Regions from separate parts of the Arthrobacter sp. JUb115 genome, predicted to be linked through region 3. Evidence: riboswitches for the same ligand, from Rfam matches in the RefSeq annotation. Region 3 holds a riboswitch; each other region holds the start of a gene.

Region 1 (7,289 bases), on a different contig from region 3:
ATCCAGGACCAACTGCGCAGGCTGCCCGAGGGCGAAGTTGACGCGATTTGGTCCTGCTGGGACATGCCGCTGATCGGTGCCGCGCAGGCCATCGATCCCACTGGTGGCGACATCAAGCTGTATGGAGTGGACGCAGAGCCCGGGGCCCTGGATTTGATAGCGAACCCGGACAGTTCATACCAGTTCACCGTCGCTCAGCCCACCAAGCAGATTGCCGCTGCCTCGGCCACTAATATCGCCCTGTTCCTCGATGGGCAAACCGATCTGGTTCCGAGCACCAGCTATGCCGAGCCGATTTTTGTCGACAAGGACAACGTGAATCAGGTGCGCCATGACAACGGAATCTAAGGAACTGCTGAGCATGGCCGCCATCAACAAGTCCTTTGGCACGGTCGCCGTGCTTGACCATGTGCACCTGCAGCTTCGGGCCGGAGAGGTTCTGGGCCTAGTGGGCGAAAACGGAGCTGGAAAATCCACCCTGATCAAGATACTCACCGGGCTGTACACCCTGGACTCGGGGCAGATCGAACTTGCCGGCCAGCCGGTGCAAATTCGCCGGCCTGCCGATGCCGAAGCGCTAGGCATTGAAGTGATTCACCAGGACCGCCATCTGGCCGGCCGCTTGACCGTCGCCGAACAGCTGTATCTGGGCACCGCGAAGAGTCGTGGGCTCTGGCGCCACGAGCGCACCGCGCAGGCAGCAGCCCGGGCGGATATTTTGCGAACCACCGGCCAGGAGCTGGACACCGGTGCCTTCGTTGATGAGCTCAGCGTTGCCCAGCAGCAGCTGATCCAGATTGCCCGTGCCGTACTGGCCGAACCCAAGGTGCTGATTCTCGATGAGCCGACCGCACCGTTGGCCAATGATGAAGTTGAACAGCTCTTCGGCACGATCCGGCATCTGCGGGACCGCGGGGTAGGGATCATTTTCATCTCGCATTATCTCCAGGAACTGCGGCAGATCACCGACCGGATTACGGTGCTGCGCAACGGCAGAAATGCCGGTGACGCCAGTTTCGCGGACGGTGACAGTATCGAAGATGTCATCGGCTTGATGCTGGGCAACCAGGTTAACGAGTTCTCGCACCAGAGGCGCGAGCCGCCCGCCGTTCAGGGCGAGCCTGCCCTTGAACTGGTGGACCTCTCGGTGGCCGGAACATTGAGCGGCATCAATATCTCGGTGGCGCCCGGAGAAATCGTGGCCGTCACCGGATTGGTGGGATCGGGGATTGAGGTGCTCGCCGACGCGGCCACCGGCAATCGTGCGCATACCGGCTCGGCGCTGCTGCACGGCCGGCCGGTGGCATCTGCGGCGGACTTTGCCGCCCGGGCAGGCGCCTACGTCCCGTCGAACCGGCATTCAGATGGCATCTTCCTGCGCAACACCGTGCGCGAAAATATTGCAGCGGCCAGCCTGCGAAAGCTTGGCCGCCGCCTGGGCTTGTTGAATGCGCGCAAAGAGCGGGACACAGCCAGCGAACTGGTGCAGCGCCTGGATATCCGTCCGGCGAATCCAGAAGCCGTGGCTTCGGGTTTGTCCGGCGGCAACCAGCAGAAAGCGGTATTGGCCCGCTGGTTGGCCAAGGGATCGGACGTGCTCGTCTTGGACCAACCCACCTCGGGCGTCGACGTGGGAAGCCGTGCGCATATCTACGCGCAGATTTCCCAGTTGGTCCAGCAGGGAGCCGCCGCGCTGTTGGTCAGCGTTGACCTGGAAGAAGTAGTGGGACTGGCCGATCGAGTGCTGGTGCTCTATCGCGGTCGGATCATCGCCGAACTGCCGTCGAGCGAGGCGGGTACGGAAAGAATTCTTCACTTGGCATCCAGCGGCCAAACCGCCGGAACATCACGCGAAGAGGTCAAAGCATGAGCACCACCCTTGTTCCGGTCGACGAAGCACCTGCGCCTGGCGCGTCCCGCACGAAGCCGAGATTGGCGGCCTGGATCGGCTACGCCGGCATCACCGCGGTGCTGCTGCTCTTTGCCTTCGGTTCCCCATTTTTCTTGACGGCTTCGAATATCGCCACCATCCTGACCCAAGCGTCGGTCTTCGGCATTGCCGGGGTGGGGCTGGCCATTGTGATCATCGCTGGCGGCGACGACGTGCTCAACGGAGGCATCGACCTGTCCACCGGCGCGGTGGCAGGACTAGCCGGAACGGTGACCGCGCTGGCCGCGGCTGCCGGAACCCCGGGCATGGTCGCGGTGCTCTACGGGGTCCTCGTTGCCACCGCGATCGGCGTCGTCAATGGCCTCTCGGTCACCTTGGGCCTGCGTCCGCTGCTGGCCACCTTGGCCACCATGGGGGTGGCCGCTTCGCTGGAACTGGTCTTCAGCCAGAACTTGAAGATCGCCGTTACCGGTGGCTTCTTCGAAGCGGCGCGGGGCAGCGTGCTCTTCGGCATCCCATTGGTGGCCTGGCTTATGGCGCTCATCGGGGCAGCGGGGTGGTGGGTATATGGCAAAACCAGCTGGGGAGTGAATTCCTATGCGGTTGGCCAGAATCCGACCGCCGCGCAGGTGGCGGGACTTGACCCGCGCCGATACCGGCTAGCTAGCTATGTGCTCAGCTCGGCGTTGGCTGGCCTGGCCGGAACGCTGCTGGTGGCAAGGCTTTCGGCCGCCGTTCCAGGCATCGGAACCCAAATTCTCCTGGACATCATCCTGGTGGCCTACATGTCCATGATCTTTTCGCGCAGGCGGCTGGTCAGTGTGGTCGGCACCGTTCTGGCCGCGGTATTTGTGGCCGCCCTGGATAACGGATTGACGCTGCTGGGCGTGGCCAGCCAGTGGGTGGGTGCTGCCAAGGGCCTGCTGATCCTGCTGGTCTTGGCCAGCGTGACCCTGCGCGGAAGGAAGAACCGATGAGCACCATTGAAACCCTGGCCGCACCCGTGGAGCCGAGCCCCGGACCGGTCGCAGCCTACAGCGGAAAGAAACGCGGCACGCTTCAAGCATCGAGGCTGGTGGCTCCGGGTACGTTGGCCCTGATCCTCATCGTGTTCTCGGTGCTCAGCCCGGTGTTTTTCACCGTGGGAAACCTCTTCGGAATCCTGGGGCAGGTGGCTTTGCTCGCCTTGGCCGCCATCGGGTTGACCCTGGTGGTGCGCGCCGGAGGCATCGACCTGTCGATTGGCGTGGCCCTGGATCTGGGAGCCTTGGCCAGCGCTTGGCTGATCCATGACGGCTACCGTGCGTGGGTGGCCGTGGCCGGCGGGCTGCTTTTCGCCTTGGCGGTGGGAGCGGTGAATGCGCTGCTGATCGTGATCCTGCGAATCCCGGCTTTCCTGGCTACGCTGAGCGTGTGGTTTGCCGGCACCAGCGTGCAGCAGCTGCTCACCGGCGGCGGCGCACCGATCTACCTGTCGGCGCCCCTGGTGCCGGACGGTTTTGCCGTGATCGGGCGCGGATACTTCCTGGGCATTGACGCCGCCATCGTCAACGCGGTCTCCATCTCCCTGGTGGTGGCCCTGCTGCTTGGCATCACCCGCTACGGGCGGAAGCTGACCATGGCCGGCGAACAGCCGAGCGCCGCAAGAATATCTGGCCTGCGGACCAATGCGCTGATCGCCAGCGCCTACCTGTTGTGCGCGGTGATCGCCGGATTCGCCGGAGTGGTGCTGGCAGCACGCTCCAACGGATATGTCCCGGGCAGCGGACAGGCCTATCTGATGGATGCCATTGGCGCGGTCTTCATCGGGGCAACCATCAGCCGCTACGGGCGAGTGTCCGTGGGCGGAACGCTGATCGGCGTGGTGATTTTTGGCCTGCTGGATAACGGGCTGAACCTGATTGGCCTGTCCTTCTTCTGGCAAGACCTGGCCCGAGGGCTGGTTCTCCTGTCCATCCTGCTCGCCGCCGTGGTGCTCGGGAGGGCCAAGAGTCGGCCGGCCACCGGCATCTTCGCGCTATTGCGCACGACCAAGCATCAGGCACTGACGAACACCGCGAAGGGAAACAGAAAATAATGGGCAAGCGCATCCACCTTAACGCCTTTGACATGACCTGCGTCAGCCACCAGAGCCCTGGGCTGTGGCGGCACCCGCAGAATCGAGCCGACGAATACAACACCCTTGAATACTGGGTGGATCTGGCCAAGACCCTGGAGCGCGGTGGCTTTGACGCCCTGTTCCTCGCCGATGTACTTGGCATCTATGACGTGTACCAGAATTCCAGCGGTCCAGCCTTGCTCGATGCCGACCAGGTGCCACTGAACGATCCCTTCATGCAGGTTTCCGCCATGGCCGCGGCCACGAAGAATCTCGGTTTCGCGGTGACCAGCGCGCTGACCTATGAGCAACCCTACGCGCTGGCCCGGAAGTTCTCCTCGCTGGACCACCTCACCCGCGGGCGCATCGGTTGGAACGTGGTGACTAGCTACTTGGAGTCGGCGGCCCGCAATCTGGGCATGGCCAGGCAGCTGGATCACGACGCCCGCTACGACATTGCCGATGAATTCATGGACGTGGTCTACAAGCTCTGGGAGGGATCATGGGAGGAAGACGCGGTTCTCAAGGACCGCGAACGTGGCGTCTACACCGACCCTTCCAAGGTGCATCCGATTAACCATCACGGCCAGTACTTCAACGTGCCGGGCATCCATCTTTCCGAGCCTTCCATCCAGCGCACCCCGGCGATCTTCCAAGCGGGCGCTTCTTCGCGCGGCCGGCGCTTTGGCGCGCAGCATGCCGAGGGCATCTTCCTGAATTCGATCAATACCGCGGTCACCCGCCGCCAGACCGATGCGATCCGCGACGAGTTCGAACTGGTGGGTCGGCCCCGGGACGCCGCCAAAATCTATGCGCTGATGACCACTGTGGTGGCTGATTCAGACGCGCAGGCGCAGAAGCTCTACCGCGAATACCAGTCCTATGCCTCGCGCGAAGGTGCCATGGCATTCTATGGCGGGTGGTCGGGCTTGGACCTGAGCCAGTACGCGCCGGATGAGGAGCTGCAGTATCTGGAAACCAACGCGGCGCGATCGGCGGTCTCGATTTTCACTACAGCGAATCCGCAGCAGAAGTGGACCCCGAATGCCATCGCCGACTACCTCGGAGTTGGCGGCATCGGACCGGTGCTCGTCGGTTCGCCGGAAACCGTGGCGGACGAAATCGAGCGTTGGGTGGATGAATCAGGATTGGACGGGATCAACTTGGCCTATGCCATCACCCCAGGTTCCTTCGAGCAGTTCACCGATCTGGTGGTTCCCGAGTTGCGGAAGCGCGGAAGAACTTGGGCAGGATACGAAGGCAACACCCTGCGCGAATATCTGGCGGGTCCCGGCACGACGCGAGTGGCTGACGATCACCCGGCAGCCGCCTATCGCGGGGCTTATGCGGGAAAGGCCTCGGCAGCGGAATCCGAAGCGAGCCAAACACCTGAAGCTGTACTAGGCGCCCGGTGACACATGAGGAAATATGACGGCCACTGAGGCTCCTGTGAAGGCCTCGAAAATGTCGATTCATGACGATGTTCCGTCCTATGACATCTTCCCTGCCAAGCGGAGGCCGTCGGTGCTTCACTGATGGAGCACAACCCATCCAGAGCGGCTGAGAGACCTGGCTCCGAGACGCCGCAGCAAGCCTGCACTCCGCAGGTAGTGCTAACGCCAGGTTCGATGGATCCGCAGATTTTCTGCATCCTTCGGAATCCATAGCCCAAGAGGAGAACGAAGATGACTGTACTGGATACCCAATTGCCGCGCGTGCCCTACATCGGCACTGCTGATGAAGCTGAACTCGCTCATTGGCGCGACGTCGCCCAGCAAGTAGCTGGCAAACTGGCGGCTGACGCGCTCGACCGCGACCGCAAGAACGCCCAGCCTTTCGCCGAAGTGCAGCTGCTGCGCGAAGCCGGGTTGCTCAATCTCTTGGTGCCTGCAGAATTCGGCGGAGCCGGAGCCCATTGGGAAACGGCCTTCGAAGCGGTCCGCATACTGGCCGCAGCTGATGGATCCATCTCGCAGTTGCTGGCTTACCACTACATCAACCAGTCCGGCATTGCGTTCTACGCCCCGGCAGAAGCTCAAGGGGCATGGTGGCAGCGCACCGTGGAAGGGGGGTGGCTCTGGGGCGATTCGGTGAATCCAGTTGATCCGGATTTGACGCTGAGCGCCGAAGGGGACGGCTACCGACTGAATGGAGCCAAGCGGTTCTCCACGGGTTCCGGTGTTGGAGAGGTCATCGTCATCAACGCGCTGGTCCAGGGCGGAGAATACGACGGGCAGATTCTCGCGTTGGTTCTGCCACGCGATATCGATGGCTTGGAAATCGTTGACGACTGGGACTACCTGGGACAGCGGCTGAGCGCGTCGAATTCCTTGAAGTTCCACAACGTGCGGCTCGAAGCAAGGGACTTGCTGGGATTCGTCACCGATGAACCGGTCTCCACCCTGCTCACCCCCGGGATCCAGCTGGCCTTCGCCAACTTCTACCTGGGCATCGCCCAGGGAGCGCTGGCGCGCGGCAAGCAGATCTTGCTGGGCCGCAAGAACGCCTGGCTGTTCTCGCAGGCAGAGACCTACTCGCAGGACCCGATCTTCCAGCGCACCGTCGGAGAGCTCAAAGCCCGCACCGCAGCGGTGGCGGCGCTGACCGAGAAGCTGGGCCGGAAATTCGACGCCCTGCTCTCGAAGGCCGGGGATGTCACCCAGCCCGAGCGAGCGGCGTTGGCCGTGGAAATTGCTGAAGCCAAGGTGGTCTCCACTGAGGTGGGAGTGGATGTGGCGAACCGGATCTTCGAGGTGACCGGTTCATCTTCGACTGCGAACTCGGTGGGCCTGGACCTGTACTGGCGCAATGTGCGCACCCATTCGCTGCACGACCCAGTGGACTACAAGAAGATCGAGGTCGGCGCCTACTTCCTGCGCGGAGAGTCCCAGCCGCTCTCGCTGTACACCTAAGAAAACTTCTCCCGGATTGGACTGAACGATGACTGTACTTGCAACTGGCAATCGACTCGCAGGACTCAAAAACCGCTTCGCACCGCTCTTCGCGCGCATTGCGCAGGGCGCAGCCGAACGCGACCGCACCGGCGAATTGCCCTACCAGCAGGTCGCGGACCTGGCCGCTGCCGGCTTTGGTGCGGTTCGGGTCCCGGAATCGCACGGGGGTGCCGGTGCTACGCTGCCCGAGCTCTTCGAGCTCTTCGTGGATCTCGCGGCCGCGGATTCCAATATTGCCCAAGCGCTGCGCGCGCACTTCGCCTTCGTCGAGGACCGTCTGGTTGCGGCCCCCGGCCCGGGGCGCGACAAGTGGCTGGCCCGCTTCGTGGCGGGAGAACTGGTGGGC
Region 2 (7,289 bases), on a different contig from region 3:
GTCTTTGCTAGGGCCCTGATCCAAGTCGCCAAGGTTCCGTCAGAAATCGCATCCGCCACGGCCTCGGGATCCATACGTTGTTCTTCAAAGACTTTGGAGGAGCACAGCGATGCCCTGCCCGGGAGTTGCTTGGTTCATCTTCACCGGATCGGCAGCAAACTTCGCTGGTTTCTGGCCGAGCACTGGCAGAAAAGGATCCACCTTGAAGCTTTCGATTACAACACGGAATTCCGCTCGTAGACCACTGGTGTCTTCCAGTGTCGCGTTGAGGCCTACGAGGGATTCTAGCGGCTCAAGGAACTTGGTCAATACACCGTATGGGTTGTTTTTGACGGGTTCTTCAATGGGGTCCTAGACCTCTTCGTCAGTACGCTGCAGCGTGATGAAGAGATCCTCCGGGTTGAGGTGTTCCGGGATTACCCCGGAACGCTTTGCTCTACCTCGCGAAAAGGTTATTCAGTTGTGTGCGCATTGTGAGTTCGCATTTCGACCATAAACCGATCAGGTGGAGTAATGTAGTCCTATTCAGGAGGTTCCGGGAATTCACAGGATAATGATTGCAACACATGCAAGAACGCGGTTGCTGAATGTATCTATTGGATCAGTACAGTCGTCGTGCAAGGTCTGAACAGTTTCATGGGGGTGAAGAGGGCTGCGAGACTGAGCTAAAGGGTTCCGCTCGCCACCCTAGTCTTTCAGTTTACCCTCTTGCCCATTTTCCGGAAACGGGCGTCCGCTAGCGCGGCCGGCTGTGGACCGGCCTGGCGGCCGTTCTTTTCCTGTTTTTGCTGCTGTCCTTCGGAGTGTACGGGCCATCTCCAAACCCACAAGCCTCTCGCTGCGCTTCGGGCGTGCTTCACCAGAAATTCTTGGTCCGCGCTCCTTCGTCGCTTCTTTCGGCCCCAGATTTTCGTGGATCGCGCACCCCTGACGGGTTGATGGGTTTTCCGGCTGGGCCCGCTTCATTTCATTTCGCTAGCAGGTAAAAAACAACCGGGGGGAGGGCTTAGGCGGGTGGCTGGCAACCTGTCCCTCTTTCCGTGAAGCGAAAGGAAGCAAAAACCATTCAGACCACCGCCAAGGACACCGGTGAAACTGCCACCGTCCCGACGACTGTCGACCGCGATATGTACGACGAAGGGAATGACTGGATGGAATCGCTGGCCGGCACCGGATGGCACGAAGTACCAGGATGGGACCTGGGCTTCTGGCCCTACATCATCTTCGCTGCAGCTAAAACGGAAGACGCAGCTGGGAAGCTGTTTGGATACACCACCTACGTTGAAGGCGACGTGACCGCACGCTGGTACCGCAGCCGCGAAGCCCGCAACCTGGCCATCAGCAAGGAAGCCTTCTGGTACTGGGCCAGAGGTCAACCGGACGGACCAGAAGCACTGGAAGGGATGAACTCGCAAGAGTTCCAGCCGATCGACGGACTGTGCGAACCATACATCCCGAACTTCGGGAACTAACCCCGCCAGGAGACATGACTGGTCAAAAGAACTTGACCGTCCGGCGGAGCGCTCCGATTATGGGCAAATGAAGCAACAGCTAGGAAGTCTTTTTGGTTTCCTTAGTAGCAAACCAGCCGGGCAAGCTAATCAACAGTCCCACGACGCCGACAATCGCCACCACCCAAAGAGCCGGGGCAGGCCATGAGTCCAGATTGTTCTCATCCATGATGACCCCCGTCGAATACAGGGCAATCCCGCTGCATACTAAGGTAGTCAAGCTCATCCCGAGGGCCACGGACCATAGGGTTCTTCGATTTGCATCCACTGCCTGCTCCTTCGCATCTCCAGTCAATTGACGCACTTCCAGGGATGCTTCTGCTTCCTGAGAATTCTGAATAGTGCGTCAACCCAGAGTACTGTCTCCGATGCCTTTTAGCTGGGTGCCGCATAGGGAATCTTCGCCCAGAGAAACTTCAACTTCGTGCAGCATCGAGGATGCGGCGCCATGCTATTGCGAGATGCCGGAATGTTCTCGGGCCAAGGGAACTGAGTTTTCATATAGCAGTGCGGGCGGGATTTTTCTTATTTCGTTCGTGCTCGTAGCGAATCGAATTCGATTCTCGCTGCCTGTTTTAGGGTTTGGGCGGTTTGGTCTTGCGTTGCAGTGCTGTGGTTTGCAGATTTTTCGATCTGTGATTGAACGCGATGAGCACTCCGGGGCCACACCCACGGCATGCCGTGAGTCAATTGCGTCGACAATGGTTATGCAGAGGTCTTGTGCTTCCTTCGGAATGCTCCGCGCAAAAGTTCAGCCTCGTTGATCAGACCGGCCATTTCTGGAGATTTGCCGCAGGAAAATGGGTGCATGCAACGCAATGTTGCATGCACCCATTTCTTGGAGTCCTGGACTTCCTACGCGAGGACCTGGCGCTTGGAGGAAATCACGCCGGTGTTGAATCCAGCCAGGCGCAGGCCGCCGTGGAAGCGGGCGTGCTCGATCTTCACGCAGCGGTCCATGACCACATTCATGCCCGCGGCCTCGGCGCGCCGGGCCACTTTCTCGTGCCAGGATCCCAGCTGCAGCCACAGGGTCTTCGCGCCTACGGCCAGGGCCTCGTCCAGCACGGTAGGCAGGTCATCGTGCTTGCGGAAAACCTCCACCAGATCCGGGGTCTCCGGCAGATCGGCCAGCGACTTGTACACCGGCTGGCCCAGGATCTCATCGAGTACCGGGTTGATGAAATACACCTTGTACTTGGAAGATGAGAGCAGGTAGGTAGCCACGAAATAGCTGGCGCGCGATGGCTTGTTCGAGGCACCGACAATGGCGATGGACTTGGTGTCGCGCAGGATCTCCAGGCGCTGTGCGGCTCCAGGGCCTTCCCAAGCGGTATCAACGGCAGTCATTAGATTGCTCCCTTCGAAGCGGTTGGCAATGCGCAGGCGGAACCGTCATAGGCCGGAGCCTCGAACCCTGCGGCGGAAGCGGCAATCGCTTCCTGCGAAGCGGCCAGCGCCTGGTCCAGATCCCAGAGGATGTCCTCGACATCTTCCAGTCCTACCGACAGCCGGATCAGATCTTCTGGCACGCCAGCGGAGACCAGCTGCTCGGCGCTCAGCTGCTGGTGGGTGGTGGAGGCCGGGTGCAGCACCAGGGTGCGGGCATCGCCGATGTTGGCCAGGTGGCTGGCCAGCTGCAGGGCTTCGATGAACTTCGAGCCAGCTTCGCGCCCGCCCTTCACTCCGAAGCTGAAGACCGAGCCGACGCCCATGGGCAGCAGCTCCTTGGCCTGCGCGTGCTGCGGGTGGGATTCCAGGCCGGCATAGTTCACGTAGGTCACGCGCTCATCGGCCTGCAACCAGGCCGCGACCTGCTTCGCATTGGACAGGTGGTTGTCCATGCGCTGCGGCAAGGTCTCCAGGCCCTGGAGCAGCTGGAATGCGGACTGGGCCGGCAGGGCCGGTCCGAAGTCGCGCAGCTGCTCGCTGCGCAGCTTGGTCAGGAAGCCGTACTCGCCGAAGTTGTCCCACCAGGAGACGTTGCCGTAGCTGGCTACCGGTTCGGTCATGGTGGGGAACTTGCCGTTGCCCCAGTTGAACTTGCCCGACTCGATGACCACGCCGCCCAGGGTGGTGCCGTGCCCGCCGATGAACTTGGTAGCCGAGTGGATCACGATGTCCGCGCCGTGCTCGATAGGGCGCAGGATGTACGGGGGAGTGAGCGTCGAATCGACCACCAGCGGGAGATTGTGGCGGTGCGCCACCTCGGCCAGGCCCTTCAGGTCAGCGATGTCGCCGGACGGGTTGGCCACAACTTCGGTGTAGACGGCCTTGGTGTTCTCCTGGATCGCCGCTTCGAAGTCGGCGGGATCATTGGAGTCGATGAAAGTGGTGTTGATGCCGAAGCGGCGCAGCGAGACATCCAGCTGGGTGATGGTGCCGCCATAGAGCTTGGAGGATGCCACGATGTGGTCGCCTGCCTGGGCCAAGGCCGCGAAGGTGACGAATTCCGCGGCCATGCCCGAGCCGGTGGCTACCGCTCCGATGCCGCCTTCCAGCGAAGCCATGCGCTCTTCGAAAGCCGCCACGGTCGGGTTGCCGATACGCGAGTAGATGTTGCCGTACTTTTGCAGGGCAAAGAGGTTGGCCGCATCGTCAGCGTCCTTGAAAACGAACGAAGTGGTCTGGTAGATCGGCACTGCGCGTGAGCCGTGCTCGGCATCGGGGGTGCCTCCGGCATGCAATGCGCGGGTGCGGAAACCAAACTTGTGATCTGCCATGGTGGCTTACGACTCCTTGTCGACTGGGGTTTCGCGTGCACCGCAGGGCGGGCCGCGATCGAGGCAGGAATCCCGGAATCAATGTCGCTTCCTGCCGTGGTCCAACGGGTAAGCGGCTGCATCGTTTCTGGCGGTAGCACCGTATCCACCGGATGTGGCAGGTTGCTGCGGCGTCATCGAACCAGATCTCTCAGCCGCTCGGGATGGTGTAATAATCTTCGCAACATGACCGTTCGTGACCCAACTATGAGTCGTAACGTTGCGTATTGGAGCTGATATCGGAGATTCTTCGATACCTGTTGCCCCGGTTAGGCTGGATTCATGGATACTTCTCTGGCATTGGTTCGACACGGGCAGACAGACTGGAACCTTGCAGGACGCTTGCAGGGACGAACCGATATTCCGTTGAACGATACCGGGCGCGAACAGGCTCGCGAGGTCGGACGCAGGCTCATCGGCCAGAATTGGTCGCTGGTACTTGCTTCACCCTTGGAACGTGCCCAGGAAACTGCCGCGCTGATTGCCCAGCAGATCGGGGCTGAGACGGGGAACGCTGTTCCGGAACTCATTGAACGCGGCTTCGGCCCGCTGGAAGGCCGGATCATGGCCGAGGTCAGCGAAGCGGAATCGGCTGCTGCCAAGGACCTGCGTGAGCCGCGTGCCCAGATCTTGAGCCGTGCAGTGCCAGCGCTGCTGGACTTGGCCAGCAGGCATGCCGGGCGCAAGGTCATGATTGTCAGCCATGGGGCCACCATGCGCACCATCCGCGACGCATTGGCCGGAACCACGGATCCCCAAGGCGTGGAAAATGGCGAAATGCTCCACTTGGACTTGATCCGCCTTGAGCAGATCGCCAGCGAATTGGATCTGGTGGCATTCTAGGAATCCATGGGGTCTCTGCGAGAAGTAAATTTTTTTTCGTTCACGCCTCACAAAATGGTCTCCTCGTACGTTTACATGGTGAGAAGCCATGAAGGCGCAAGAATTCCAGGAGAGCCATGCAAGCACCGTTCGAGCGGATAGTCCAGGACTATGGACTGAACGTCCTGCGCGTTTGCCGTGCCCTGCTTGATGAGCATCGCGCGCAAGACGCCTGGTCCGAAACGTTCCTTGCCGCGCTCAAGGCGTACCCGCAACTGCCGGAGGACGCCAATGTCCTGGCATGGCTAGTGCGTATTGCCCGGAACAAAGCCATTGACGAGTTGCGCAGGAACAAGCCGGAAATCCTCATCGGCCAAGACGTGGACAGCCTGGCCCCATCAGCCCAACGGCCGGATCTGCAGTTGGAAAACCTGCAGCTGTGGCATGAGGTGAACCAGCTTCCTGGCACGCAGCGGCAGGTGGTGGCCTACCGCTACCTGGGCGGAATGAGCTACGCGCAAATTGCCGGAATCCTTTCCGGCACCGAAGCTGCCGCCCGGCGTTCGGGCGCCGATGGGATCAAGAATCTGCGGGCCCGGATGGATGACCAAGAACTATGGCGGGAGCAGCCATGAACGGAAAAAATTATCGGCAGCAGGCTACGGCCGCTGAAGCGCAAGTCCTCGACTCGCTGCAGGACCGGCTCGTTGAACGGGCCCGTGCACGGGAACTTGTTGATGTTGCCTATCGCGTGGTCGATAGCCCCGTGGGGGCCTTGCTGCTGGCCAGCACCGATGCCGGGCTGGTCCGGGTCGCTTTTGAATCCGAAGGCCATGACCGGATTCTGGAGGTGCTCTCGGAAAAGCTCAGCCCGCGGATCCTGCGCGACAAGTCGAGCCTGGATGGTGCCGCCCGGCAACTGGAGGAGTATTTCGCGGGCCAGCGGCATGGCTTCGATCTTCCGGTGGACTTGCAACTCTCCACCGAGTTCCGCCGCCAGGTGCAGCTGGAACTGGGTCAAATCGATTACGGGCATACCCTGAGCTACGCCCAGCTGGCGCAGCAGATCGGCAAGCCGAAGGCGGTGCGGGCCGTCGGTTCAGCCTGCGCCACCAACCCGATTCCCATCGTGCTGCCCTGCCATCGGGTGCTGCGCACCGATGGTTCATTGGGCGGCTACCTGGGAGGCTTGGAAGCCAAGTCCGAGCTGCTGAAGCTGGAGAACCCGGACTTCGCCAGCGGCGCCGCGACGCTGTTCTGACGGGCAGTTCCCGCATGAAACAAGTGCTGGGCTGCTGCCTCCCTTGCGGGAAGCAGCAGCCCAGCACTAATTGCTACGGGCTTGCAGCCCAGCAGCTGCTACTTGCTGCGCAGTTCGAAGCGATCTGCGTCCATGAGCTTGGCCCAAGCGGAGGCGAAGTCATTGACGAACTTCTCCTTGGCATCATCCGAAGCGTAAACCTCGGCCAGTGCACGCAGCTCGGAGTTGGCACCGAAGACCAGATCCACGCGGCTACCGGTCCAGCGGCCATCGGTGGTGGTGTAGGTCTGCTCGTCAGCGGACGGGGTCCATTCCAACCCCAGCTCCAGCAGGTTCGCGAAGAAGTCGTTGGTCAACGCGCCTGGGGTGTCGGTGAAGACGCCCAAGTTGGAGCCGTCCCAGTTATTGCCGATGACGCGCAGTCCACCGAGCAGTACGGTCGCTTCCGGTGCCGAGAGGCCCAGCAGATTCGCGCGGTCGATCAGCAGGTACTCGCTAGGCAGCTTGACGAAGCCCGAGTCGTAGTTGCGGAATCCGTCGGAAACTGGTTCCAGCCATGCGAACTGGTCAACGTCGGTTTGCTCCTGGGTTGCGTCTACGCGGCCCGGGGTGAATGGAACCTCGACCTGCTGGCCAGCTGCCAGGGCTGCCTGCTCGACTCCGACGTTGCCGGCTAGGACAACGACGTCCGCGAAGGAAGCCTTGATCCCGGAAGTGGCGTTGAAGTTGTCAACAATCTCTTCCAGCTTGGCAATTACCGGTTTGAGCTGCTCAGGCTGGTTCACGCTCCAGGAGACCTGTGGTTCCAGGCGGATGCGGCCGCCGTTAACGCCGCCGCGCTTATCCGAGGTGCGGAAGGTCGAAGCGGCCTTCCAAGCCGTGGATACCAGCTGCTGGACGGTCAGTCCCGAATCGTTGATCAGGGCTTTAAGT
Region 3 (7,289 bases):
TTGGCCAGGGCATGGCCACGATCGAGGCCATGGTTCAAGCCGCCGGCAGCCGGATCGAGATCATGTGCGGTGGCGGGCTGCAGGCAACAGATATTGAATCCGTACGCAGACTGGGAGTCGCAGCCGTTCATTCTTCTGCCAAGACCCGCTATGCCGATACCATCGAAGTATCTGAGCAACAGGTGCGCCAACTGCGCTGCACGCTTGATGAACTGGAAAATTAAGGAGCGCGCACGATGAAACGCGAGGAACGGCAGAACCAGATCCTCGATCTGCTGGCCAGCCGCGGCCAGATCGATGTAGAGGAAGTCGTCAAGCAACTGGGTACCAGCCCGGCCACGGCGCGCCGGGACCTGGACGCATTGGCCGCCGCATCACTGCTTACCCGCACTCACGGAGGTGCGGTCTCCAACTCGGTGGCCTACGACCTGCCTTCCCGCTACCAGCGCGATAGCAACGACCGCGCGAAGGCGCAAATCGCGAAGCTGGCAGCCGACATGGTCTCGCAGAATATGGTCATCGGATTATCCGGGGGAACCACCACCAAGGCGATCGCCAGCGAACTGAGCCTGCGCCAAGACCTGGTGGGTGAACCGGGCCGGGTCACGTTGACCGTGGTCACCAACGCGGTGAACATTGCCTCGATGCTGGCCGTCCGCCCGCATATCCGGGTGATGGTTACTGGCGGCGTGCTCAACGACCGTTCTTACGAGCTGGTTGGTCCAATGGCGCAGTCCTCTCTGGCAAAGATCACCATTGACTTGGCTTTTGTCGGAATCAACGGGTTGGATCCCGAAGTCGGTCCGATGGTCAGCGATGAAATGGAAGCGGCAGTCAATGAGCAAATGATCCGGCAATCGAGCAGCAGCTACCTGGTGGCCGATTCATCGAAGATCGGCAGGCGCTCGTTTGTCATCTTGGATCGTCAGAACCTGACCGGCATCATCACGGACAACGACGCCACAAGCGAGCAACTGGGTGCCTTGGCCAAGGCCGGCATGCGTGCAGCCATGGACGTGGCGGAATATCGGCCCGAGGAGAAATCCTAGCTGCGCTGGAACTGCCCACCGAGCTGCTGGTCCGGTCGGCGTTTGTGCTTGCGGAACCAGCGGATGCCAAGCACTATCTTTTCCGATGGCCTGCGCTGGTCCTGTCAAAGCAAAGCGCGCAACAAGCAGGGCCGGCCGCACAGGTCAAAGCGAGGAGCCCAGGTTTTCAAGCAACGCCCGGCTTCGCGCGAGGAAGAGCTGTTCACGATTGCTATTGGGAGCCACGGAGTTGAATACCCCGGCGAGCATCACCGCAGCATCCAGCCTCAGCACAGTCCACGCTGCCGAAGTGTCGTCGAAACTGCCGCCATTTCCGGTGTATGCAGTACGCAAGCGCTCGCTGTCCAAACCGTTTTCGGCAATGGCAGCGTATTCCTCGATGCGTGCCAGTTCCATCTCCGGGGCAGCGCAGAGGGCATTACTCCAATCGAATATGGCCAGGGGCATTCCAGCCAGAACACGAACGTTCTGCCTACGGATATCCAGATGCAACAGGCTGCGCCGGTGCAAGGATCTTTCGAGAAGAGCACGCAACACGTCGGCCGATGGCAAGGCTGGCATCGCATGCTGGCGGGCTAGCTTCGCGTAGCGGTCAGCGATGCGCTGGGCAACCGTCGCATAAATTGTGCCGGCCTGGCTGCCTTCCTCGTCGAAAGCGAGCGGCGGAAGTTCGTGCAAAGAAGCCAGCAACGAGCCCAATGCGTGAGCGTCCACTGGTGAGCCGTCATCTTCGATGACTTCGGTGATCAACACCGGGTACCCGTCTTGATCTACGAGATCAATTGCCCGTGCGCTGGGCAACCCATGTTGTTGAGCCCAGATGCTGCAGTTCAATTCCTTGATCTGAAGGCTGCTGGCCGGAATCTGCGGATTGTTGCTGGTGTTGTAGACCCGCATTCGAGGGATGCGGTAGCCCTCGTAGCGGGTCCCGCGCAGCGAGCTGTAGAAAAGGAATTCGGTGCCTTCCCCGGTTAGTGCCAGCTCGCGTGCGCCACGGCGGGCGGCTAGCCTGGCAGCGACCTGATGGGGCTCGAGAATATGCGTCCTAGCCATTGATTGACTGCGCAGCGGTGAGGATGCGCGGACCAATCTTGCGCATGAGCTTGCCCATCTTCGGGTTGTCGGTGCGCGAGAGCGTATCCGATAGCCGTTCAAGACTCATCAGGCCCAACCAGATTTTGGCCCTGTATGCTTCCTCGGCGCTGGGAGCAATCAAATCCGCCATTTCCAACCCATGCCACAGGCTCAGGTAAGCGGTGTTCAAAGCCGGGTCCCACGCAGCGGCCAGGTCCCAGTCCAAGATGCCAACCAGTTTCTCGCCGATCCAGTGCATGTTGTGGCCGGCCAAGTCGCCATGAACCAAGCCCGCAGGAACCTGCGCCAGGATATCGAGCTGGGCCCAGAGCTCAGTAGCAGGCCCTCGCAGCTCCTCGGGCAGCGCATCGAAGCATTGCTGCTGCCTGGCCTGGGTCCATTCGCCACGGAATGAAAACGGTTTGGCCAGATGCTCGCTGATCGGCTCCAGCGGCAGCTCGGCCAAATCCTTGACCAGCTGTCCCAGCACCTTCGGATCCCCGTAATGCGGTTCATGGGCGCTGCCGGGGATGAAAGACATGGCCACGGAGCTGAGTCCGTCGACGTGCAGGATCTCGGAAACCGCCACCGGAATCTGGTAGTTGAGCTGGCCCTCCAGCAAAGACAGCAGCTTGACGGAACGGGGCATCTGTTCCGTGGCCGCTGGCGTGCGCGCCATGCGAATCACCGCTTGCGGATTGCCAATGACCACCTTGTGGAATTGTCCGCCTTCGTTCACCGCCGCGTCTTCCCAGGAAAGATCGGGGCAGAGCTGACGGGCAATCTGCAGTTCTCCAATGGTGGCAGGACGGCTCACTCGCACTCTTCTCGTTCAGCTTGCTGGTGGTCTCAACCTCAGGCTATCGCAGGTTTGCCACGTGGCTGCTCAGTACGCGCACAGCCAGATCAGCCTATGATCGGAAACGTGAACGCTGAACAAGTTAAGCAGACAGCAACCCGCGAGACCCTCAAGTTCGAGATCGTCTTGGTTCTTGCCCTGTCTTTGGGACAAAGCGCGGTCTACTCGCTGCTGAGCTTTGCCGATAAGGTCACCCGGGCGCCACTGCGCGAGCAGACTACATCCTTGAACAACCCGCTGAGCACCCGCGAGTTCTTTGATTTCTCCTACCAGCTGCTGGACATCTTCTTTGCATTGGTACCCGTCGTGCTGGCGCTCTACCTGATGAAGCGCACGACCGGACGAACTATCCGGGACATCGGTTTCGATATGCGCAAGCCGGGCAAGGACGCACTGCTCGGGGCGGGGATGTTCTTGGCCATGGGAGTGGGAACGCTGGGCGTCTATGCCGCTGGACGGGCACTGGGCGTCACCACAGCACTGTCAGCAGCGAATCTAGGCGATTATTGGTGGAGCGTTCCCGTGCTTCTGCTGTCGGCTGCACGTCATGCAGTCCTCGAAGAAGTGCTGATGCTCGGATTCCTGTTCACCTACGCCAAGAAATTGAAGCTGGGCTTGTGGAGCACCATTATTGGTTCTGCGATAATCCGAGGCAGCTACCACCTCTACCAGGGGGTGGGGCCGATGATCGGCAATATGCTCATGGGCGTCGTCTTCGGCTGGGTATACCAGAAGTACGGGCGGGTGATGCCGCTGGTTATCGCGCACTTCCTGCTTGATGCCATCGGCTTCGTGGGATACGCCTTGGTCGGGCCGGCCATCGGAATCGGCCAGTAGCGCCGGTAAGCTGAGCCAATGCAGATTACCGTGCTGCGCGAGGAGGACCTTCGCCAAGCAGTTGAATTGTGGGAAGCAACTGGGCTGACTCGTCCGTGGAATGATGCGCTCGCCGACGCCCGACGGGCTTTGGCCGAGCCTACTTCCACGGTGCTGTCCATCGTTGAGAACGATCAACTCATGGCTACTGCGATGGTTGGCCATGATGGCCACCGAGGTTGGCTCTACTATGTTGCGGTGGATCCGTGCCGGCAGGGCAACGGCCTGGGAAGGGCGCTGGTGGATGCCGCTGTCCTGTGGCTGCGGGATCTCGGCGTGCCCAAGGTGCAGCTCATGGTCCGCGAGGAGAACTCTGCCGTCATCGATTTCTATGAACGGCGGGGCTTCGAAGACCAGCACGTCGCGGTCCTGGGGAAGCGGCTGGACCGGCCTTAAGGAAAAGAAAGTAGGTGGGGACGCCATTGTCCCCGCCTACTTGCGATCTCTGCGGAACTGTTTACAGCACCACGGTTCCGGACTCGGTCTCAAAGGTAACCGACATGATGCCCGGAGTGCCATTCGGCGCTTCATATTGCATGGTGACAGCGCCCAAATTGACGTTCTGCGGCTGGCCCAGCCAATCCAGCACCCGTTCACGCGAGCCGGCGATGGAGATCTGGCTGATGGCGCCGGCAGGTTCCAGCGCCTTGGACGGATGCAGCTCCTCGGATCCTTCATCCCAGGAAATCAGGTACGGGCACTGCGGATCGGCGATCAGGCCCTTGATGCCAATCTGCTGCCAGGTCAGTTCGCGGCCATCAGGGAACTTCCGGTTGCCCGGCACCGACTTGCGGCCCAAGCGGTCCTCGGCACTGGATAGATCCTCCACCGAGACGCACCAGCCCATCCAGCCGCCGCCGAGCTCCGAACGGGCGCGAACCGCCTGTCCGAAGGGTGCCTTGTCGCTGGCCGGGTGGTTCAGGACTTCAACCACCTCCAGGTACTGGCCATGCTTGAGCGGGAAGATGACATTGCGTGTTCCGAATCGTGGATGCACGCCGCCCTTGACGAATTCCAGTCCAAGGGACTCGGAGATTCTTTCAGCGGTTGGCAACAGCCCGTCCGGGCCGCATGCATAACTTACGTGATCTAGCCTCATCATGTGCCCATCATGACAACATGTGATGCGAGTCTCTACTTAGGCACACCTAAGTTCCGTGATGCTATCGAATACTCTGCGATGAACCTGCAATATTCGCGAAATATGACCGATTGAGTCCAATCACCAGCCCTTGCGTTGCAAAGATCTTCGGTTTTCGGGCAAACTGGTACCAGGTCATGAGTCCCAGTAACAAGCCCCGGCTTACTGGGCGGCAACCCTCCAACCGCGGTGGGGTGCCCCGGGTGAAGACCTGGCCCTTGAACGCACAAGGCATCAAGGACAAGCGCGGGTTACCCCTGGAAGTCGTCACGATATGGTGCTTCCTGTCGGTGTCTTTTCAGTGGCGTACCCCCATAGTCATGAAACGCTATTTGGAGGAAACCATGAGCAATAACTGGTCATTTGAAACCCGTCAGATCCACTCCGGCCAGACCCCGGATCCGACGACCGGGGCACGGGCTCTCCCGATTTTCCAAACCACCTCTTTCGTCTTCCCCAGCGCCCAGAGCGCTGCTGCACGTTTCGCGCTGCAGGAACTGGAGCCGATCTACACCCGTATCGGCAACCCGACCACCGACGCGGTGGAAACCCGCATCGCTGACCTGGAGGGCGGCGTTGGAGCACTGCTGCTCTCCTCGGGACAGGCTGCCACCACTTTCGCCATCTTGAATTTGGCCGAAGCCGGCGACCACCTGGTGGCCAGCCCCAGCCTGTACGGCGGAACCCAGAACCTGCTCAAGCACACGCTCAAGCGCCTGGGCATCGAGGTCACCTTCGTTTCCGACCCGGACAACCTGGATGATTGGCGCGCCGCGGTGCGTCCGAACACCAAGGCCTTCTTCGGGGAAACCATCTCCAATCCGCGACAGGACGTCCTGGACATCGAGGGCATCTCGGCGATCGCCCACGAAGCTGGCGTGCCGCTGCTGGTGGACAACACCCTGGCCACCCCGTACTTGATCCGCCCGATCGAGTGGGGCGCGGATATCGTGATCCATTCAGCCACCAAGTTCCTCGGCGGACACGGCAGTGCCATTGCCGGTGTCATCGTGGACTCGGGCAACTTCGACTTCGCCAAGGACGCCGACCGCTTCCCGGGCTTCAACACCCCGGACGAGTCCTACAACGGCCTGGTCTTCGCCCGCGACCTGGGTGTCAACGGCATCCTGGGCGCCAATCTGGCCTACATCCTCAAGGCCCGCGTGCAGTTGCTGCGCGATTTGGGTTCCTCGGTTGCGCCGTTCAACGCGTTCTTGATCGCACAGGGCCTGGAAACCTTGTCGCTGCGCATTGAACGCCACGGCCAGAATGCCGTAGAAGTTGCCAACTGGCTCGAAGCCCGCGAGGAAGTGCAGAAGGTCGCCTACGCAGGCCTGAAGTCCTCGCCTTGGCATGAGCGTGCGCAGAAGTACAGCGATCAGGGCGCCGGCTCGATCATCGCGTTCGAACTGGAGGGCGGTTCGGAAGCCGGCCAGGCCTTCGTGGACGCACTGGTATTGCACTCCAATGTCGCGAACATCGGCGACGTGCGCTCATTGGTCATCCACCCGGCCTCCACCACCCACGCCCAGCTCTCCGAAGCTGAGCAGGTTGCGGCCGGCGTGAGCCCGGGACTGGTGCGGCTGAGCGTTGGACTGGAGAATATCAAGGATATTCTGGCCGATCTGGAACTGGGCTTCCAAGCAGTTGCAGCCCTCGAGAACAAGGAACTGCAGGAAACCCTCTAGGCATGGCATCCATTGTGACTACTGAAGATACTCTGCGCGCCGAAGAGCTCGCCGGCGGGCAAGACGGCATTTTGCGCCGTAAGTCCGTGGGGGAGCACCACTTCGAATTCGGTGGATTCCTTCCGGACGTGGTGCTGGCCTATGAAACGTGGGGGACGCTAGCAGCTGATGGCTCCAACGCGGTGCTGGTGATGCATGCGCTCACCGGTGACGCCCACGTTGCGCAAGGCGATTCGCAAAGCGCCGGCTGGTGGGAAGAGCTCGTAGGCCCCGGCGCCACGGTTGACACCAATGAGTACTTTGTCGTGTCCATCAACATGGTGGGTGGTTGCAATGGTTCCACCGGCCCCTCGTCCTTGGGCGACCAGGGCCTGCCCTACGGTTCGAGCTTTCCCTTCGTCACCATCAAGGACTCGGTGCGCCTTGAAGCGCGGCTGGCCAAGAAACTGGGAATTGATTCCTGGCATGCGGTCATTGGCGGTTCGATGGGCGGTGCGCGCGCGTTGGAATACGCCGTCGAGTTCCCCGACCAGGTCAAGAATCTCGTAGTGATGGCCTCGAGCGCGCAGGCGACTGCCGAGCAAATTGCCTTTGCACAGGTG
Region 4 (7,289 bases), on a different contig from region 3:
GACAGGGCCAGCATGTTCACGTTTTGCCGCGGGAAGATCATCCCCATGCCGAAGCCGCCCACGGCCCATCCGCAGACCAGCACGAGGACCGGCGGATGGAAGATCGCGGTGGCCAATGCGGTTGAAATCGCTACGCTGCCGGCGATCGCACCCACGGTGATGCAGGTGGAGGATTCCACCTTATCCCCCAGCTTTCCTTGCAGCCATGAACCCACCGACCAGCACAATGCCGAGGCCGTCAGGATCAGGCCCGCCCGGTCGGGACCCAGCTGGTAATCCTCGCGCAGCAGGTACGGCAGATAGACTTCCACGCCGAAGAAGGCCCCGGCCACGAAGATGCGGGTCATGATGGTGGACGGCAGCCCCTTGGCCAAGCTGAACGTGCCCTTGGGCAGCAACGGGCGAATTGCTGCAAGGGCTACCGCCAATGCCAAGACCAGTCCCAGAAGGGACCAGCTGCCCTGCGCATTGCCGAGCAAGTTCATGCAGATGACAGCCAGTCCAGCCAGGCCGGCCAGCATCAGCCGCTTCTTGGAAATCGGCCCCAGGTCCGGATTGCGCTGGGAGCTCAGCGACTTCAACGCCGGCACGATCCCGCAGAACGCGAGAACCACCAGCACCGCCACGCCGGAGAACACCCAGCGCCAACCGAGGTGCACGGCCATCAAGCCGGCCAGCCAGGGGCCGATCATCGCCGGGACCACCCAGGCGGTAGCGAACAGGGCGAAGATCTTGGAATGCAGATGCGCAGGATACGCGCGGGCAATGAGCACGTAGATGGCGACGGTGATCGCGCCACCGCCAATTCCCTGCAAGATGCGCCCGGCAATCAGGACCTGCATGTTCTCGGCTGAACCGCAGATCAGCAGCCCAATGCAGAAAACGGCCACGGCGATGGACAGCGGGTGCTTCGGCCCCCACCGGTCGGTGACTTCTCCGGCGGCAACCATCCCCAGCATCCCGCTGGCGATTGGCGCGGCAAAGGCCAGGGCGAAGTAGCGTTCGCCCTCCAGCAGCTCGCTGACCAGTGGCATTACCGTGGTCACGGCCATGGATTCGAAAGCGACCAGGAAGACGAGCACGAACATGCCAAGGGTGGTGGCAAGATACTGCGGAGCATAGATCGTTGACTCGGCGCGCTCGGCTGATTGGCTGCTGCGGTTCAGGGGCATGCATCCATGATCTCAGGTTTCCCCTAGCCGCCGATCACGTGCAGGCTGAAGGCCGCCAGGAAGCCCGAGGTCACCAGCAACCCTGTGTAGTCGAGCTCCACCTTGTAGGCTTCCGGAATCATGGTGTCGGCGATCATCGTCAAGATGCCTCCGGCAGCGACCGCGGTGGCGAAGGCCAGCACTTCACCGGGCATGGATTCCAGCAGCAGCGCTCCGAGGAAGGCAGCGATGCCGCAGGAAATGGCTATCGATCCCCAGAGCAAAACGATCGAGGACCCCTTGCGCCCGGACGCTTTCATCTGTGCGGTACTCGCCAGTCCCTCGGGGACATTGGAGATGAATATGGCGATGAGCATCGCCGGATTAATGCTCGCGGTGGCGACCACGGAAAGTCCAAGCGCCACGGACTCGGGAATGCCGTCGATGAGTGCACCGACCGCGAGCGCGGTTCCCGATGACTCCTGCTCTCCTGCGCGCTGCGCCTGCCGCTTTGAGGTTCTCCAGGCCAGCAGCCGGTTCGCGCCGAAATACAAGGCAGCGCCCACGATCACGCCGCCCAGCGTCGCAACGAGGCCGCCGGTTTCATAGGCTTCGAGCACCAGCTCGAAGGCCAGTGCGCTGACCAGGACCCCGGCACCGAAGGCCATGATGGCGCTGACCCAGACCTTGGGGATCTTCAGCCACCAGGCCGCGCCAGATCCCAGCAGCAGGGCCGAGCCGGCCACAGTGCCCCACAGCAAAGCCTGCATCGAAGCGAACATGGCACCCACTATAGCCAGCAATTCGCTGGCTTAGTAGGTGCCATATGAGTTCTGACTGGGACTAACCCTCGGTGGACATGTTATTGAAGCGCGAGTAGTGGCCCTGGAAGGCCACGGTGATGGTCTTGGTCGGACCGGCACGGTGCTTCGCGATAATCACGTCAGCTTCGCCCGGACGGTTTTCCTTGTCGTAGACGTCATCACGGTGCAGCAAAATCACCATGTCGGCGTCCTGCTCAATCGAGCCCGATTCGCGCAGGTCCGAAACCATTGGCTTCTTGTCGGTACGCTGCTCGGAACCACGGTTCAGCTGCGACAGCGCAATCAACGGAACGTCGAGTTCCTTGGCGAGCAGCTTGAGGTTACGCGAGAACTCGGAAACTTCCTGCTGGCGCGATTCCACGCGCTTGCCCGAGCTCATCAGCTGCAGGTAGTCCAGGATGATCATGCGCAGCTCATTGCGCTGCTTGAGGCGACGGCACTTGGCACGGATTTCCATCATGGACATGTTCGGCGAATCATCAATGAACAACGGGGCTTCGTTCAGCCGGCCCATGGTCGTGGCGATCTTGGTCCACTGTGCGTCTTCCACCGAGCCCTTGCGCAGATCCTGGAGCTGGATGGATGCTTCGGCCGAGAGCAGGCGCATCGCAATTTCATTGCGGCCCATTTCCAAGGAGAAGAACACGGTGGCCATATTGTGCTTGATGGCAGCAGAACGGGCGAAGTCCAGCGCGAAGGTTGACTTGCCCACCGCAGGACGGGCGGCGATGATGATCATCTGGCCGCCCTTCAGGCCCTGGGTCAGCTCGTCGAATTCATAGAATCCGGTGGGCACACCGGTAATGCCATCGCCCGCGTTGGCCGCGTTCTCGATTTCATCAACGGTGTCTTCGATGATGTCCGAAAGTCGCACATAGTCTTCACTGCTGCGGTTCTCGGCCACCTTGTAGACCTCTGCCTGGGCTTCGTTGACGATTGCGTCAACTTCACCATCTGGCGAGTAGCCCATCTGGACAATACGCGTTCCAGCGTCAACCAATCGGCGCAGCACGGCGCGTTCGCGCACGATTTCTGCGTAGTACCCGGCGTTGGCTGCAGTTGGAACCTGCTGGATGAGATTGTGAAGGTAGGCGGCGCCACCAATGCGCGAGATTTCGCCGCGCTTGGTCAGCAAGTCGGCTACGGTGACCGCATCGGCTGGTTCGCCACGACCGTAGAGGTCGACAATCGCCTCGTAAATTGATTCGTGGGAGGGACGGTAGAAGTCGGTGCCGCGAATGGATTCAACGACGTCAGCAATGGCGTCCTTGGAGAGCATCATGCCACCGAGGACCGACATCTCGGCCTCGATATCCTGTGGCGGCTTGCGCCCTGCGTCGGAATCTCGTCCTTCGTAAACCGGCTCAGCACTCATTGCAGACACTTCCATCCCCTATTGACCCGCTGGGAAAAATTATCCTTGCCTCATGGCAACGCTTCATCGTGTCAGTCGATACGGACATTTGGATGTCAGGCGCCTGTGGATATTTCTCTCCCGAACCCAACACTAGGGCTGTTATTAACAGGCGTAAACCTCATTATCCACAGAATATGTGGATAACACTCCTCTACCTGTGGAGTTCCCTGTTCACAGTCTGGGGAGAACTCTGTGGATTACCCCACTCTACGTATCATTAATATCTGTTGACTTGGTTGTTTGTATTCGCACACCTGTGGACAGAAACTTAATTCATTGAAGCTCACGCCAACCGACCCAAGGTTATCAACACCCTTAATCGCCCAGTTCCCGGGGTTTTTCACCCTTTGTACACATTTGCCCACGTCTTGTCCACAGTTTTGTGGATAACCTTGTGGATACTGGTGAATTTACAAAACCCTAAGTCACCGTGGATTAAATTCGCCAGCAAGGCCGGATCTTCCAGTAGTCCACAATCGGCTAGGGTTTCTGCGTTCGGGGGCGGTGGATAACTTAATGTGTGCAACGACTCGGCGGGCGAACCTGGATCAGCGACTGGGCTGCCGGCGCACTCTCGCCACTTCGCGTCCGCGACGCGCGCCAGTGAAGACCCCATAAAGCGCCGGTTTCATTTGTGATGCGCAGCCTTTGCATGGCTCGGAAACCCCATCCGAGGGTTGCCGGCAATTCGCTGCCACTCTGGTCCAGCGTGCAGCGAGGATCCATGAGCTACCTGCGCGGTTCTGTTCGACGACCCAGGCGGGTGGCGGATATGGCGAGTTCAAGGTTTCTCGCGACAGATACTTTGATGACGAGGTTATCGCCAAATGCCTGGGGCAGCTGGCCCAAGATGGCAGGCCATGAGATTGCCAGCCATCTTGCCACGTCTTCAGGGTGGCGAGAGAGAACGGGCATTGCCGGTGTCGAGGGCTGCGGGGAACGGCTCAACCCGCCTAACCGGAATTCAAAAAGCTCCGGCCAGATCGATGATTTGATCTGGCCGGAGCTTTGGAAGATGCGAAGCGCTTATACGAGCTCAGGAATCGGCAGCGAATGGAACCGCGAATCATGGAAGATCTGTGGCGAGTGCTCGGAGGTGCGGTGCCCGTGGACTTCCATCAGGACTACCCAGTGATCCCCCGCTTCGACCTCGTTGTAGATCGAAGTCTCCAGCCACAACGTGGAGTCGTTGACGAAGAGCGCGCCCTGGTCCGAGGAATAGGTATCGATTCCGCGGAACCGGTCGCCATTTTTCGACGCAATCTGAGCGCAGACACCATCATTGCGTTCGCTCAGCACTGAGACGCCAATGCGGCCAGCTTCGCGCAGCTTTGGCCAAGTGTTCGAGGACTTCTGCACGGCGAACATCACCAGTGCAGGTTCGAGGGAAACTCCCACGGTAAACGATGAAGCGACAATTCCGGTCTTCACGCCATCCAGTTCTGCACAGAGGGCGGCTACCCCTGATGGATGCTGAGCGAAAACCTTGCGCAGGGTCAACGGGTCAAGTTCAAGATTCAATGACATGGCTCGATTCCTTTGGGTCTTGCCCACCGCGCAGTAGCCTGCAAGCATTGGCTTCTCGTTACTCGAAGCCGCTTGGGCTGAAGTTCCGCGCCGTGTGCGGTACTTGTTCCAGCACATTTTGCGTGGAACCGAATCCTCACCTGGAGCACCCCACTACCGTTGAGAGGGTTGCCGATCAGCAAGCCAGGGCTTATAGCTGATGCTCTTGATTCTGTTTAAAACGATATGGCTCATGACGAACAGCCGTCAAACATTTCACTTCGCAAATCGCAATATTCGACGCAATATTCGATCCAAGGCCCCGCCAGAAGTCCTTGGGCAGTCTTTTATTCGCCATACGCCGCGCTTCTTGAACGCTTCGGCCCCATGATCGCAGCAGGCTTCCGCCGCTCTTGATTCGGCAGAACACTAACTCCTCCCCTGGGCTCGGGGCCCTGGCGCGAATTCCCTACCGCCCACCGTAATGAAACTTGGTTTCCCGGCATGACGCTGAGGTTCATGCCACTATTGGTCATGGAGTGCATTGAGTCACACTCCTGCTTATTGTTCTCCGTAACCATCGATGACGATTGAGGAATAGCCACACCATGGTAGAGATTCAGGCAAACCATTCAGAATTGACCCCACTGCGTTTCTTGGAACGCACAGCCGAGGCCTATCCGAAGAAGACCGCCGTCATCCATGGAACTCGCAGCTTCTCCTATGAAGAATTCGAAGCACGGGTGCACCGCTTTGCCCAGGCGCTGAAGGCTCGCATTGAGCCGGGCGACCGCGTGGCCGTGCTGGCACCGAATACTCCCGAAATGCTCATGGCGCATTACGCCGTACCGCTGGCAGGCGCAGTCCTCGTTGCCCTGAACACCCGACTCTCGGCCCACGAGCTGCAATACATCATTGATCATTCTGCTGCCAAGCTGATGCTTGCCGACACAGAGCTGCTGGAAAACACGAAGACCCTGCGCCGCGATAACCCAACGCTGGAGGCGCTCATCGAGATCACCGATGACCAGTACGCCGGAGAACGTCCGGACGTGCCCGTGGACGCCACCTTGGACGAGCTAATCGCACAAGCCTCGGATGAAAGACTTCCCTACGCCATCGCCGACGAGCGGGCTCCGATCACTCTCAATTACACTTCGGGCACCACCGGCAAGCCGAAGGGCGTGCTCTACTCGCACCGCGGCAGCTACCTGAACTCGTTGGGCGAAGCGCACCACCAGGGCTTCACGGCCAAGACCCGCTACTTGTGGACCCTGCCGATGTTCCACTGCAACGGCTGGTGCACTCCATGGGCCGTCACCGCAGCGGGAGGAACGCACCTGTGCCTGCGCGGCGTGCGCGAAGATTCCGTTTGGGATGCCATCGAGGATCTTGGAACCACCCACTTGTGCGGCGCTCCGACCGTCTGCTCAATCATCGCCGACTCCACCCGCGCCCACCAGCTCGATGCTCCACTGCGCATCACCACCGCAGGTGCTCCCCCGTCCCCGGCAATCATCTCCAAGCTGCAGAAGCTGGGCATCGAGGTAGTCCATGTATATGGCCTCACCGAGGTATACGGACCGTACACGGTGTGCGAGTACCAGGATGAGTGGGATGCCCTCGATGGCCCGGACCGGGCCGCGAAGCTCGCCCGCCAAGGCGTTGGCATGATTACCGCCGAGTCCGCACGCATTGTTGACGAGAACATGAACGATGTCCCGGCGGATGGACAGACCATGGGCGAAATCGTGCTGCGCGGCAATAACGTCATGATCGGCTACTACCGCGATGAAGCGGCCACTACCCAAGCTTTCCATGGCGGCTGGTTCCACACCGGCGATCTGGGTGTCATGCACCCGGATGGCTACATCCAGGTGCGCGACCGGTCCAAGGACATCATCATTTCCGGCGGCGAGAACATCTCCACCATCGAGGTGGAGCAAGCCCTCGCCTCGCACCCAGAGGTGCTGGACCTGGCCGTCATCGGCATCGCGGACGAGAAATGGGGCGAGCGTCCGGTGGCATATGTCATCCGCGCCAGCGGATCCTCCCTGGACGCGCAAACGCTGATTGAATTCGCCCGCGAAAAGCTTGCCGGTTTCAAGGTGCCGCGCACCATCGTCTTCCCGCAGGATCTGCCGCGCACCTCCACTGGTAAGGTGCAGAAGAATGTCCTGCGCGCCCAAGCGCTCGAAGCCAGCACACCGAACTAGCCTGAGGATCACCAATTGGAAAACACTGCACCGCGGATTCCCAACAAGACCAGCCGCTTCACCGAAAGCATCGGACTGGAATTCGACGAAATCACGGCCACGGAAGTACGCGGCCACGCGCAGCTGGACGAGAACCACCACACCCCTTGGGGCGTGGTGCATGGCGGCGTTTACA

The links. A riboswitch is a leader RNA that binds a small molecule or an ion and turns the genes downstream of it on or off. The one in region 3 is predicted to bind S-adenosylmethionine.
Region 1: linked by a shared signal. The riboswitch ahead of EDF61_RS09425 (acyl-CoA dehydrogenase family protein) and the one ahead of EDF61_RS01160 (bifunctional o-acetylhomoserine/o-acetylserine sulfhydrylase) in region 3 are both predicted to bind S-adenosylmethionine.
Region 2: linked by a shared signal. The riboswitch ahead of EDF61_RS12735 (O-acetylhomoserine aminocarboxypropyltransferase/cysteine synthase family protein) and the one ahead of EDF61_RS01160 (bifunctional o-acetylhomoserine/o-acetylserine sulfhydrylase) in region 3 are both predicted to bind S-adenosylmethionine.
Region 4: linked by a shared signal. The riboswitch ahead of EDF61_RS08695 (flavin reductase family protein) and the one ahead of EDF61_RS01160 (bifunctional o-acetylhomoserine/o-acetylserine sulfhydrylase) in region 3 are both predicted to bind S-adenosylmethionine.

What each region holds. Positions count from the first base shown of each region.
Region 1 covers NZ_SOBS01000004.1:342,596-349,884, forward strand. Annotated here, with positions in the region: gene EDF61_RS09400 (substrate-binding domain-containing protein) at 1-348, shown strand, start outside; gene EDF61_RS09405 (sugar ABC transporter ATP-binding protein) at 332-1,870, shown strand; gene EDF61_RS09410 (ABC transporter permease) at 1,867-2,868, shown strand; gene EDF61_RS09415 (ABC transporter permease) at 2,865-3,968, shown strand; gene EDF61_RS09420 (LLM class flavin-dependent oxidoreductase) at 3,968-5,404, shown strand; SAM riboswitch class I at 5,534-5,624, shown strand; gene EDF61_RS09425 (acyl-CoA dehydrogenase family protein) at 5,675-6,901, shown strand; gene EDF61_RS09430 (acyl-CoA dehydrogenase family protein) at 6,930-7,289, shown strand, end outside.
Region 2 covers NZ_SOBS01000007.1:2,667-9,955, forward strand. Annotated here, with positions in the region: gene EDF61_RS12725 (hypothetical protein) at 1,041-1,472, shown strand; gene EDF61_RS19115 (hypothetical protein) at 1,552-1,680, opposite strand; gene EDF61_RS12730 (CoA-binding protein) at 2,367-2,861, opposite strand; gene EDF61_RS12735 (O-acetylhomoserine aminocarboxypropyltransferase/cysteine synthase family protein) at 2,861-4,234, opposite strand; SAM riboswitch class I at 4,350-4,444, opposite strand; gene EDF61_RS12740 (histidine phosphatase family protein) at 4,556-5,116, shown strand; gene EDF61_RS12745 (RNA polymerase sigma factor) at 5,233-5,730, shown strand; gene EDF61_RS12750 (methylated-DNA--[protein]-cysteine S-methyltransferase) at 5,727-6,356, shown strand; gene katG (catalase/peroxidase HPI) at 6,455-7,289, opposite strand, start outside.
Region 3 covers NZ_SOBS01000001.1:241,196-248,484, reverse strand. Annotated here, with positions in the region: gene EDF61_RS01195 (copper homeostasis protein CutC) at 1-224, shown strand, start outside; gene EDF61_RS01190 (DeoR/GlpR family DNA-binding transcription regulator) at 237-1,049, shown strand; gene EDF61_RS01185 (phosphotransferase family protein) at 1,194-2,102, opposite strand; gene EDF61_RS01180 (phosphotransferase family protein) at 2,095-2,940, opposite strand; gene EDF61_RS01175 (CPBP family intramembrane glutamic endopeptidase) at 3,037-3,819, shown strand; gene EDF61_RS01170 (GNAT family acetyltransferase) at 3,838-4,254, shown strand; gene EDF61_RS01165 (VOC family protein) at 4,316-4,960, opposite strand; SAM riboswitch class IV at 5,133-5,252, shown strand; gene EDF61_RS01160 (bifunctional o-acetylhomoserine/o-acetylserine sulfhydrylase) at 5,344-6,687, shown strand; gene metX (homoserine O-acetyltransferase MetX) at 6,690-7,289, shown strand, end outside.
Region 4 covers NZ_SOBS01000004.1:177,209-184,497, reverse strand. Annotated here, with positions in the region: gene EDF61_RS08710 (MFS transporter) at 1-1,172, opposite strand, end outside; gene EDF61_RS08705 (ZIP family metal transporter) at 1,196-1,933, opposite strand; gene dnaB (replicative DNA helicase) at 1,995-3,350, opposite strand; gene EDF61_RS08695 (flavin reductase family protein) at 4,419-4,919, opposite strand; SAM riboswitch class IV at 5,014-5,130, opposite strand; gene EDF61_RS08690 (long-chain-fatty-acid--CoA ligase) at 5,507-7,114, shown strand; gene EDF61_RS08685 (PaaI family thioesterase) at 7,130-7,289, shown strand, end outside.